2 regions of the Streptomyces sp. NPDC040405 genome follow, and region 1 is predicted to be linked to the other one. Evidence: riboswitches for the same ligand, from Rfam matches in the RefSeq annotation. Region 1 holds a riboswitch; the other holds the start of a gene.
The links. Region 1 has a riboswitch for cyclic di-AMP ahead of ACZ59A_RS40775 (M23 family metallopeptidase). Riboswitches for the same ligand answer to the same signal wherever they lie in the genome.

Region 1 (5,551 bases):
TGACATAACACCGTTCGTGTGGCACAAGAGCAGCTACAGCAATGGGGCCGGGGGCAACTGCGTGGAGACAGCGAAGCTGCCGGACCGCCAGACCGCCGTGCGGGACTCGAAGGAGCCGGGGCGGGGGGTGCTCGGGTTCTCGGCGGGGGCCTGGGGCGACTTCGTCGCGGCCGTGCGGGGCGGGGAACTGGGCTGAGGGCCGGGGGAGCACGCGGCCGCGCGCCCGGCGGGCCGGAGGGCCCAGCGGGCGCGCGTGGCGCGGGGGGGGCGGGTTACGGGTGGTACTTCTCCTCGACCGACTCGGCACCGCCGGACTTGCGGTCCATGGCGACGCGGACGGTCACGTGGCTTTTCTTCGCGGCCTTCTCCAGCTCCTCCACGGTGCACTCCTTGGTGCCGTAGCCGTCGTCGCCGATACTCGGGCTGCCACTGTCGTCGACGCAGATCGCGGCCGCGCCGAGGATCTTCGTGGCGTTGGAGACCAGGAACGCCTGCTCCGTGCCGCCGTCCTCGGGCGTGACGGTCAGCTTGCCGGGCGCGAGGTACTTCAGCGTGCCGACGATCAGCTTCTTGTTGCCCGCGTTGGCGACGCCGCCGCCTTCGGAGGGAGCCTCGCTGCCGGTGCCACCGGAGCCGTCCTTGTTCTGCGAGCCCGAGGCGTCCTGCGAGGCGGACGCGGCCGGGGAGCTCGAGGAGCCCGCCGCGTCGTCTTCGGGCCCGCAGGCCGTGGCCCCCAGGCTCAGCGCTGCCGCGGCGACGATGGTGAGGGCGATGCGGCGGCCGGCGCGGCCGCGGAAGCGGGTGGTGGCGGTGTTCATCGTGCTTCTCCCGTTGGTCTGTGCTCTCGTACCGTCCCGGACGACAATCGCGTGCCGTTCCCGGACGACAACCACTCTCGATCATCGAGTTGGCGTTCCACTAACGGACAACTAATGAAGAGCTGCAGGCGGGAGAGGGCGAGCCACGGCGACGACGCGCCGGTACGGCGGCGCGTCGCCGGGACCGGGGTCAAGCCGAGACGGACGTCAGGAGGTCCAGTTCGGGCTGGGTGAGCCGGAGGTCGGCCGAGGCCAGCAGGGCGGGGAGCTGGGCGGGGATGCGGGCGCTGGCGACGGGGGCGACGACGGTCGGCTGGGCGGCGAGCCAGGCCAGGGCGACCGTGGCGTGGTCGGCGTCGTGGTTGGCGGCCACGTCGTCCAGAGCGGCGAGGACCTTCTGGCCGCGCTCGGTCTCCAGGTGCTGGGCGGCGCCCGTGGAGCGGGCGCTGTCGACCGTGGTGCCCGGGCGGTACTTGCCGGTGAGGAAGCCGGAGGCGAGGGCGTAGTACGGGAGGGTCGCCAGCCCGTGGCGGGCGGCGACGTCGGCCAGTTCGCCTTCGAAGGTGTCGCGCGAGACCAGGTTGTAGTGGGGCTGGAGGGCGACGTAGCGGGCCAGGTTCTCCTTGTCGGAGAACGCGAGCGAGGCTTCGAGGCGCTCGGCGGAGATGTTGGAGGCGGCTATCTCGCGGATCTTGCCCGCCTTCACCAGCTCGTCCAGCGTGGAGATGATCTCCTCGACCGGCACGGACGTGTCGTCGAAGTGGGTGTAGTAGAGGTCGATGTAATCGGTGCCCAGGCGCTGGAGCGATTCGTCGAGGCCGGTCTTGATGGCGGACGAGGAGAGCCCGCGGGGCTCCGGGGACCCGGCGCCGACCTTGGTGGCGAGGACGATGTCGTCGCGGTTGCCGCGGGAGGCGAACCACTTGCCGAGGACGGTCTCGGACTCGCCGCCCTGGTTGCCGGGGGCCCAGGCGGAGTAGACGTCGGCGGTGTCGACGAAGTTGCCGCCCGCCGCCACGTACGCGTCGAGCACCTCGAAGGACTCGGCCTCGTCGGCCGTCCAGCCGAAGACATTGCCGCCCAGGGAGAGCGGGAAAACGGAAAGCTTGCCAATGGTCTTGCGAGTCTCAGTCACGCGTTCCCACAACGCGCTGACCGGAGGCGCTTATTCCGTCATGCGGCGGCGGACAGCGAACCGGCGGCCCTGGCGTCAAGGGGGGAGAGAGCGCCAGAGCCGCCGGAGCGAGGGGCCGCCGGTACGACGGCCGGATCAGGGGGTCACGGGTTCAGCCCGTGGTCGCGCAGCCAGGACAGCGGGGCGATCGGGGAGCCGCCGCCCGGCCGGACCTCCAGGTGGAGGTGGGGGCCGGTGACGTTGCCGGTGGCGCCGACGCGGCCGATGGTCTCGCCCGAGGACACCTTGCCCGAGGTGACGACCATGGACGACAGATGGCAGTACCAGATCTCGGTGCCGTCATCGAGCTTGAGCACGATGCGGTAGCCGTACGACCCGGCCCAGCCCGCCTGGGTGATGGTGCCGCCGCTCACCGCCTTGACCGGGGTGCCGGTCGGGGCGGCGAAGTCCTGGCCGGTGTGGTCGGCGGACCACATGTCTCCGGCCTGGCCGAAGCCCGCGGTCAGGGTGTACGAGGCGACGGGCAGCGTGAATCCGGCGGACCCGGTGGAGGTCTTGGCGGGGGTGTCGGCGGCCTTGGCGGCGGCCGCGGCCTTCGCCTCCTGCTTCGCCTTCGCCTCGGCGGCCTTCTTCTTGGCGGCGGCCTCGGCCTTCTTCTGCTCCACCAGGTCGCGCGCCTTGGCGGCGGCCTTGGCCGCGTCGTCGGCGGCGGCCTTGGCGGCGGCCCGTGCCTCGGCCTCGCGCCGGTCGTCGTCCGCCGCGGTCTGCTGGCTCTCGGCCTGCCGCAGGATGCGGGTGCGCAGCGCCTCGCCGGAGTCGGTGCCGCCGGTGGTGAGGGTGGCGGCGGTGGACTGGGCGGAGCCCTGGTCGTCCGCCATCAGGGAGCCGATGCCGGGCAGGTCCTTGGCGGCGGGCAGCTGGGCCTTGACCTCGTCGGCGACGTGGGCGAGGTCCGGCATGGAGATCGGGACCGACGGCCGGTCCTTGGCGCTGGCCATGCCGCCCGCGCCGACCGCCGCGATGACGCCGACGCCGAGGACGGCGCTGCTGCGGGCCATGGTCCCGCCGCGCTGTTTGACGACGCGGTGCCTGCCGCGCAGCGGAGCGATGGACTCCTCGGTCGGGTTCCACTCGTCCCAGACCGCTTCTTTGGCGGCGTACGAGGCGGAGGACTCATCCGGTCCCCCTTCGGCTCCGAGTCCGACAGCGGGCCGGGCGCCGGCACCGGCGTCGAAGCCGACTCCGTACGCGGTCGCGGTGCCGATGCCGGTACCCGATGAGCGGTACGGGGCTTCGTCCAGTACGGACCTGTTGGACGCCACCGGGGCGCACTCCTTTCCTTCCCTCTCGCCTACCGGGTTAGCTGACGGGTTCGGAGCAGGAAGGTCTCCTACGGGTCAGGTTCGACCCGATTCACCCCAAGGTGGTGGTTCCCCGGTTCCCTCGGTGCCGCGGCTGGTGCTGGCGTAATGCGTGATGCGTCATGCGTGGTGCTGAGGGTGGTGCTGCCGCTGGACGTACGGGATTCGGCGACGGCGCACGGTGCCGCCTCTGCGACGGCTACGTCGACCGCGCTGCGTTATCGAACGTTAATAGAGAGCGCGACATGATTCCAAGCTCTTCTGAAGAATCCGCGCAGCTTTGGCATGAACTTAGTAAGCAACGGGGGACAGATGGGGGCGTTTCACCCCGTCAGGCAAGGGTTGGCAAAAACCTCCGACAAGCTGATCGTGCATCAATCGTTATGCGCACGCGTCACGGTCGGCTACGGTCCGTGTCCGGAGCGGGGGCCGTGGTTCCGTTCGATCCGGACGGGCGCCGGACCGCGAGGAGTGCCATGTCGTCCGAGGTCTCCCGGCCCGCGTGCAGCGCGACGTCCTCCACCAGCGCGTCGAGCAGTCCGCCCGGTCCGGTGAAGCGGCGGCCGCGCAGCCGCTCCTCCGGGACGTAGAACGTGCCGTGCCGGTCACGGGCCTCGGTCACCCCGTCCGTGAACAGCAGCAGCGTCGCGTCCTCGGGGAACCGCAGCTCCGTCACCCGGTCGGGCCACCCGCCCAGTTCGCCCATCCCCAGCGGCAGCGCGGCCGCCTCCGGCTCCAGCGGCAGCACCTCGCCGTCGCCGGGCAGCAGCAGCGGCGGAGGGTGGCCGCGGTTGATGAGGCGGAGGGTGGAGTCGCCGCGCGGGATCTCGCCGAGCACGGCGGTGGTGAACCCCTCGAACGCCTCCAGCTCGGCCCGCCGGGCGCCCTCACGCCGCAGCGCCCGCTCCAGCCGCCCCGCGAGCCCCTCCAGCGTCGCCTCCTGCTCGGCCGCCTCCCGGAAGGCGCCGATGAGGACCGCGACGACCTCCACGGCCTGCAGCCCCTTCCCGCGGACGTCCCCGACGATCAGCCGTACGCCGTGCGGGGTGTCCTGCACCGCGTACAGGTCGCCGCCGATCGCCGCGTACCGCTCGGCCGCCACATAGCGCGCCGCGACGTCCAGCCCGGCGATACGGGCGGGCGGTACGGGCAGCACGGCCCGCTGCGCCGCCTCCGCGATACCGCGCGCCGAGGCCAGCCGCCGGTCGCTGCGGCGGACGACCCGGTTGATCACGAGCGCGAGCAGGGCGACGGTGGCCACCGTGGCGATCTCGGTCGCGGCCTGGGTCGGGTCCCGTACGCCGTGCAGCTCGGCCAGCAGGCATACGGCGAGAAGGGCGAGGACCGTGGTGACGATGGTCTGCCGCAGCGGGAAGAGGGAGGCGGCGACCAGCGGGGCCGCGGCGAAGAAGGGGGAGGCGGTGTACGGGGCCGGGGCTGCGAGGTCGAAGGCGACGCCGCCGAGCAGAAGGGCGGCGGGGGTCCAGCGGGCCGCCCAGCCCCCCGACGACGCCTGAACGGCCTCCTCGGCCGTGACGAGTCCGGCGCCCGGGCCCGGGGCGGCCGCACCGGAGGCATCGGGGGCGGCGGGCGTACGGGCGCCCGTACGAGCTCTGCTCCCTCGCACCCGCACCACCGGCTTCTCCCGCTTCCCCTGAATCCGCGACCTCGTCCGTGCCCCCGTCCGTGACCTCGTCATCAGGCTTCCGGGTGCCGGGGCGCGGTGCGAGCCGGTGGCGGCCATGTGGGTGCGTCAGGAGTGCTTCAGGGGACCGCGCCCGGATGCCGAGCGGCCCCGGATGGCAGGCATCCGGGGCCGCGGGGCGAGCCATGGCATTCGCCGGGCTCGGTCAGCCGAGGCCGTGGCCGTCGGCGTGGGGCTCATCGCTTACGGGTTACCGGCCGCGATGTTGGTGCAGTTGCTGCCGACGGTGATCCCACCCGTGGGCGCGGTGCCGGAGATAGCTGCGATGGCGCCGGTGGCCGTGTCGCAGTCGTTGCTCTGGACAGCGGCGGTGCCGTTGGTGAAGTTGAGGCAGTTGCTGGCGACGGAGATGTCGCCCGTGGCGGCGGCCACGGCGGTGTCGACGATGGGGCCGGCGGCCGTGTCGCACGAGTTGGTCTGGATCGTCCCGAAGGGGTCGAAGCCCCCGCCACCGTGGGCGGATGCCCCGGCCGCACTTCCCAGGACCAGGGCTCCGGCCGCTACGGCCAGGACAGCTACCTTCTTTCCGATG
Region 2 (5,551 bases), on a different contig from region 1:
CCGAGGAGGGCCCGACGCCGCAGGAGATGGAGCGCGCCCAGGCGCAGATCGAGCGCGAGTGGCTGGACCGGCTGGCCACCGTCGGCGGCCGCGCCGACGAGCTGTGCCGGTTCTCCGTGCTGTTCGGCGACCCGCAGCTGGCCCTGACCGCCGTGCAGCGGGTGCTGGACATCACCGCGGAGGAGGTGCGGGCCGTGGCCGCGGCGCGGCTGCGCCCCGACAACCGCGCCGTGCTGGTCTACGAGCCCGTCCAGGGCACCGAGGACGTGGACGGGGCAGACCGGTCCACCGACGCCGCCGACACCGACGCAGAAGGGGAGGCGGCCCAGTGAGCGACGCCGTCACCGCCACCATGACCTTCCACCCTCAGCCGCAGGGCGGCGCCCCCAGGCCGTGGGCCTTCCCGGCGCCGGAGCGCGGTGAGCTGTCCAACGGGCTCACCGTGCTGCGCTGCCACCGCCCCGGCCAGCAGGTCGTCGCCGTGGAGATCAACCTCGACGCCCCGCTGGACACCGAGCCGACCGGGCTGGAGGGCGTCGCCACGATCATGGCGCGCGCCCTGTCCGAGGGCACCGACAAGCACACCGCCGAGGAGTTCGCCGCCGAGCTGGAGCGCTGCGGCGCCACCCTGGACGCGCACGCGGACCACCCCGGCCTCCGGGTCTCGCTGGAGGTGCCGGTCTCCCGGCTGCCCAAGGCGCTCGGCCTGCTCGCCGACGCCCTGCGCGCCCCCGCCTTCCCCGACGGCGAGGTCGAGCGGCTGGTGCGCAACCGGCTGGACGAGATCCCGCACGAGCTGGCCAACCCGGCCCGCCGCGCCTCCATGGCCCTGGCCAAGGAGCTGTTCCCGACCGAGTCGCGGATGTCCCGGCCGCGCCAGGGCACCGAGGAGACCATCGAGGGCATCGACGCCGCCGCGGTGCGGGCCTTCTACGAGGCGCACATCCGGCCGTCCACCGCGACCGCGGTCGTCGTCGGCGACCTGACCGGTGTCGACCTCGACCAGGCGCTCGCCGACACCCTCGGCGCCTGGACCGGCGGCCCGGCCCCGCAGGGCTCGGTCCCGCCGGTCATCGCCGACGACACCGGCCGTGTGGTCATCGTCGACCGGCCCGGCGCGGTCCAGACCCAGCTGCTCATCGGGCGTATCGGCGCCGACCGGCACGACCGCGTCTGGCCCGCGCAGGTGCTGGGCACCTACTGCCTGGGCGGCACCCTCACCTCCCGGCTGGACCGGGTGCTGCGCGAGGAGAAGGGCTACACCTACGGGGTGCGCTCCTTCGGCCAGGTGCTGCGCTCGACGCCGCCCTCACCGGCCGGTGGCGGCTCGGCGGGCGCCTCGCTGCTGGCGATCAGCGGTTCGGTGGCCACCGAGGTCACCGGCCCGGCGCTGGAGGACCTGTGGACGGTGCTGCGGACGCTGAAGGAGGAGGGGCTGACGGACGCCGAGCGCGATGTCGCCGTGCAGAACCTCGTCGGTGTCGCCCCGCTCAAGTACGAGACGGCGGCCGCCGTCGCGGGCACGCTCGCCGACCAGGTCGAGCAGCACCTGCCGGACGACTTCCAGGCGCAGCTGTACGCCAGGCTCGCCGAGGCGGGCACGGTGGAGGCGACCGCGGCGGTCGTGAGCGCCTTCCCGGCCGACCGGCTGGTGACCGTACTGGTGGGTGACGCCTCGAAGATCGAGGAGCCGGTCAAGGCGCTCGGCATCGGAGAGGTGCGCGTCATCACCGGCTGAACCGCGGCCCGGTGAACCGCGGCCGGCGAACCACGGCCCGATGAACCGAGGCCCGTCGGGCCCGTTATGTCCCCGGGGCCGACCCAACGCACTATCACTACAAGGACCCTGGCGTCGCATGAGACGCCAGGGTCCTCCCATATGCCCGATTTGAGGGCTGTTTGGTTTGTGGCGAGAACAACAAAAACCCGTAACCGTTTGGTGATCGAAACACGGCCCGTCTAGCGTCAGTGCGGCTGTTCGCCGGATACCCGCCGCATCCGCGGCACGGACAGTCATCGCCGAGTCCCATGGTGCGAGTGCCAGGGGAGCCGGGGACCCAAACGTCCCTGGGGTGAATCGGACGCCTTCCCCGGCCGGGGGAGGGGCCCGTAGGAGACCTTCCTGCTCCGAACCCGTCAGCTAACCCGGTAGGCGAGAAGGAAGGAAAGGAGTGCGCCACACCATGGCGTTCACCCGTGCCGCCGGGAAGCACCGACGTCCCAGCCAAGCCGCTGTCCGCACCGGAGCGAACATCGCGGGCATCACCACGGTCGCCTCGGGCGTCGTCGCCGGCATCGCCGGCCCCGCCCTCGCCGCGACCGGCGAGACGCCGTCTCCCCAGGACACCGGTCTCCGCCAGGCGATGGTGATGGGCGACGGTCTCTCCGACCGGATCGACGCGCAGGCCCAGTCCCAGGAGGCCGCCGCGGAGGCCGCCGCCGCCAAGGCGAAGGCCGAGGCCGTGGCCCGCCAGGAGGCCGCACGCAAGGCCGAGGCGGCCGCGAAGAAGGCCAAGGCGGAGCGCGAGGCCAAGGAGCGCGCCGCACGTGAGGAGGAGCGCAAGCGCCTCAACACGTTCGAGTCGCCCATCAGCGGCTCCAGCGTCTCCACCGGCTACGAGGCGTCCAGCGGACTGTGGTCCTCCGGCAGCCACACCGGGATCGACTTCCAGGCCTCCACGGGCACTTCGGTGCACTCCGTGGGCTCCGGCGAGGTCGTCGAAGCGGGCTGGGGCGGCGCCTACGGCAACAACGTCGTCATCAAGATGAACGACGGCACCTACACCCAGTACGGCCACCTCTCCTCGATCGGCGTCTCGGTCGGGCAGAAGGTCACCCCCGGCCAGCAGATCGGCCTGTCCGGCGCCACCGGCAACGTCACCGGCCCGCACCTGCACTTCGAGGCCCGCACCACCGCGGAGTACGGCTCGGACATCGACCCGCTGTCGTACCTGCGCTCGCACGGCGTCAACGTCTGACCCGCGCCGCCCCTCCTGTCGAAAGGCCCCGTCCGCTCCGGACGGGGCCTTCGGCGTACCCGCTCCGCTGTGACCAAAAAATATCCCCGAATTCCCGTCGCCCATCGGAAATCCCGGCGGCTTCGAATAGAGTCGCTGAACGCGCGCCAATCGGATGCGTTTCGCGGGGTTGAGGCGGAGGTTCGACAATGCGGGACCGGAAGTGAACGGGGATACGGCCGCACTCCAGGGCGGTCGCCGGATTTCGGCGCATGCGGTGTGCACGGCGATCCGTGACGACATCATCTCCGGTGTCTGTCCACCCGGCAGCCGGCTGGCCGAGGAACTGCTCGCCCGGCGCTACGGGGTCTCCCGGGTGCCCGTACGCGAGGCGCTGCGCACCCTGGAGTCCGAGGGCTTCGTCACGACCCGGCGGCATGCGGGCGCGTGCGTCGCGCAGCCGTCCGAGAAAGAGGCGGCCGACCTCCTGGACATCCGGGCCCTGCTGGAGCCGCTGGGTGCCGCCAGGGCCGCCCAGCGCCGCACCGAGGGGCATCTGAAGGTGCTGCGGGGTCTGGTCCGGCTCGGCCAGGAGCGGGCGCAGTGCGGGCGGCTGGGCGAGCTGCGCTCGCTGGGCGACTGGTTCCACGAGACGCTCGCCCAGGCGTCCGGCAGCCCGAGCCTGGCGGGCCTGCTGGTGCAGCTGCGGCGCAAGACGGCGTGGGTGTACGCGGTGGATCCGGCCCGGCAGGCGGCGCAGTCGGTACCGGGCTCACCGGGCGCACCGGGCCCGGCCGGGTGCGCGGACCCGTCGGTGCGCGCCGTCGAGTCCTGGGCGGAGCACGGGGCGATCGTGGACGCCGTCGCGCGCGGTGACGCCGACCGGGCGCGCACGCTCGCCGGCGCTCACACCGAACGTTCGCTGGCCGAATACCGATTGCGAAATGCGCCCCAGGTGAGAACTTCGAAACATTCCGTAAACACGGCGAGCGGGCAGAATTAACAGCTTCCCGGTATGCGGCTCAATGGAATTCCAGATGCGGAAAAACAACGGGGCCGCGGTGATCCGTAATGGTTCACCGCGGCCCCGCCGCGCCGAAATGCGATTCGGACGGAATCAGACGGTCTCCGGAAGCTCCTCGAGACCCTCGGCCACCAGCTTCGCGAGCCGGTCGAGCGCGACCTCCGCGTCGTCGGCTTCGGAGGCGAGCACGACCTCGTCGCCACCCTGAGCGCCCAGGCCGAGCACGGCGAGCATGGAAGCGGCGTTGACCGGGGTGCCGCCCGCCTTGGCGATCGTGATGGGGACGCCTGCGGCGGTCGCCGCACGGACGAAGATCGACGCCGGGCGGGCGTGCAGGCCCTCGGCCCAGCCGATGTTGACGCGGCGCTCAGCCATGGTGTTGCCCTTCAGATCTGCGGGTGCTGTTGTCTAGACCAGATCATACGGTGTCCGGTCTCGCCCGGGTCGGGCCCGAGTGGGTCCGGTCATGTCCGAACAGGTCCGTTACGGACTTTCCCTCGACACACCCCGTTCACGCAAGGGTGTCCGCCATGCGGACCTCTCCGTCCCGGACTTCAGCCCGTACCCTGTCCCCATGCCGAGCCCGTCGGATCATCACGCGTATCCCACTCACTGGGAGGCCGACGTGGTGCTCAGGGACGGTGGTACCGCGCAGATCCGGCCCATCACGCCCGATGACGCACAGCGCCTGGTCAACTTCTACGAACACGTCTCGGACGAGTCGAAGTACTACCGCTTCTTCGCGCCCTACCCCCGGCTCTCCGACCGCGACGTCCGCCGCTTCACGCACCACGACTACGTCGACCGGGTCGGCCTCGCGGCGACCGTCGGGGGCGAATTCATCGCCACCGTCCGCTACGACCGCATCGACGAGGACGGGCTGCCCGCCCAACTCCCGTCGTCCTCCGCGGAGCGCGGCGCCGCCGACGAGGCCGAGGTCGCCTTCCTGGTCCAGGACGCCCACCAGGGCCGCGGCGTGGCCTCCGCCCTCCTCGAACACATCGCCGCCGTCGCCCGCGAGCGCGGCATCCGCCGCTTCGCCGCCGAGGTGCTGCCCGCCAACACCAAGATGATCAAGGTGTTCACGGACGCCGGATACACCCAGAAGCGCAGCTTCGACGACGGCGTCGTCCGCCTCGAATTCGACCTCGAACCCACCGACGCCTCCCTGGCCGTCATGCGCGCCCGTGAGCAGCGCGCCGAGGCCCGCTCCGTGCAGCGGCTGCTCACCCCCGGCTCCGTCGCCGTCATCGGCACCGGCCGGGCCCCCGGCGGGGTCGGTCGCACCGCGCTGCGCAACCTCCTCGACGGCGGCTTCACCGGGCGGGTCCACGCCGTCAACCACGCCTTCCCCGCGGACTGGACGCGCCTGGAGCCCGACGGCGTCCCGGCCCACCGCTCGCTGCGCGAGGTCGACGGACCGGTCGACCTGGCCGTCGTCGCCGTGCCCGCCGCGCAGGTGCCCGCCGTCGTCGCCGAGTGCGGCGAACACGGCGTCCAGGGGCTCGTCGTCCTCTCCGCCGGGTACGCCGAGAGCGGTCCCGAGGGCCGCGACCGCCAGCGCGAGCTG

Region 2: another riboswitch for cyclic di-AMP. It lies ahead of ACZ59A_RS18240 (M23 family metallopeptidase); the one in region 1 lies ahead of ACZ59A_RS40775 (M23 family metallopeptidase).

The regions. Positions count from the first base shown of each region.
Region 1 is NZ_JBVIVI010000017.1:138,053-143,603, reverse strand. Features, by position in the region: gene ACZ59A_RS40790 (DUF397 domain-containing protein) at 1-196, shown strand, start outside; gene ACZ59A_RS40795 (helix-turn-helix domain-containing protein) at 1-3, shown strand, start outside; gene ACZ59A_RS40785 (hypothetical protein) at 273-818, opposite strand; gene ACZ59A_RS40780 (aldo/keto reductase) at 1,009-1,953, opposite strand; gene ACZ59A_RS40775 (M23 family metallopeptidase) at 2,097-3,275, opposite strand; cyclic di-AMP (ydaO/yuaA leader) riboswitch at 3,287-3,430, opposite strand; gene ACZ59A_RS40770 (PP2C family protein-serine/threonine phosphatase) at 3,709-4,941, opposite strand; gene ACZ59A_RS40765 (hypothetical protein) at 5,203-5,551, opposite strand, start outside.
Region 2 is NZ_JBVIVI010000004.1:99,179-104,729, forward strand. Features, by position in the region: gene ACZ59A_RS18230 (M16 family metallopeptidase) at 1-332, shown strand, start outside; gene ACZ59A_RS18235 (M16 family metallopeptidase) at 353-1,738, shown strand; cyclic di-AMP (ydaO/yuaA leader) riboswitch at 2,008-2,169, shown strand; gene ACZ59A_RS18240 (M23 family metallopeptidase) at 2,184-2,978, shown strand; gene ACZ59A_RS18245 (GntR family transcriptional regulator) at 3,181-3,960, shown strand; gene ACZ59A_RS18250 (HPr family phosphocarrier protein) at 4,075-4,356, opposite strand; gene ACZ59A_RS18255 (bifunctional acetate--CoA ligase family protein/GNAT family N-acetyltransferase) at 4,556-5,551, shown strand, end outside.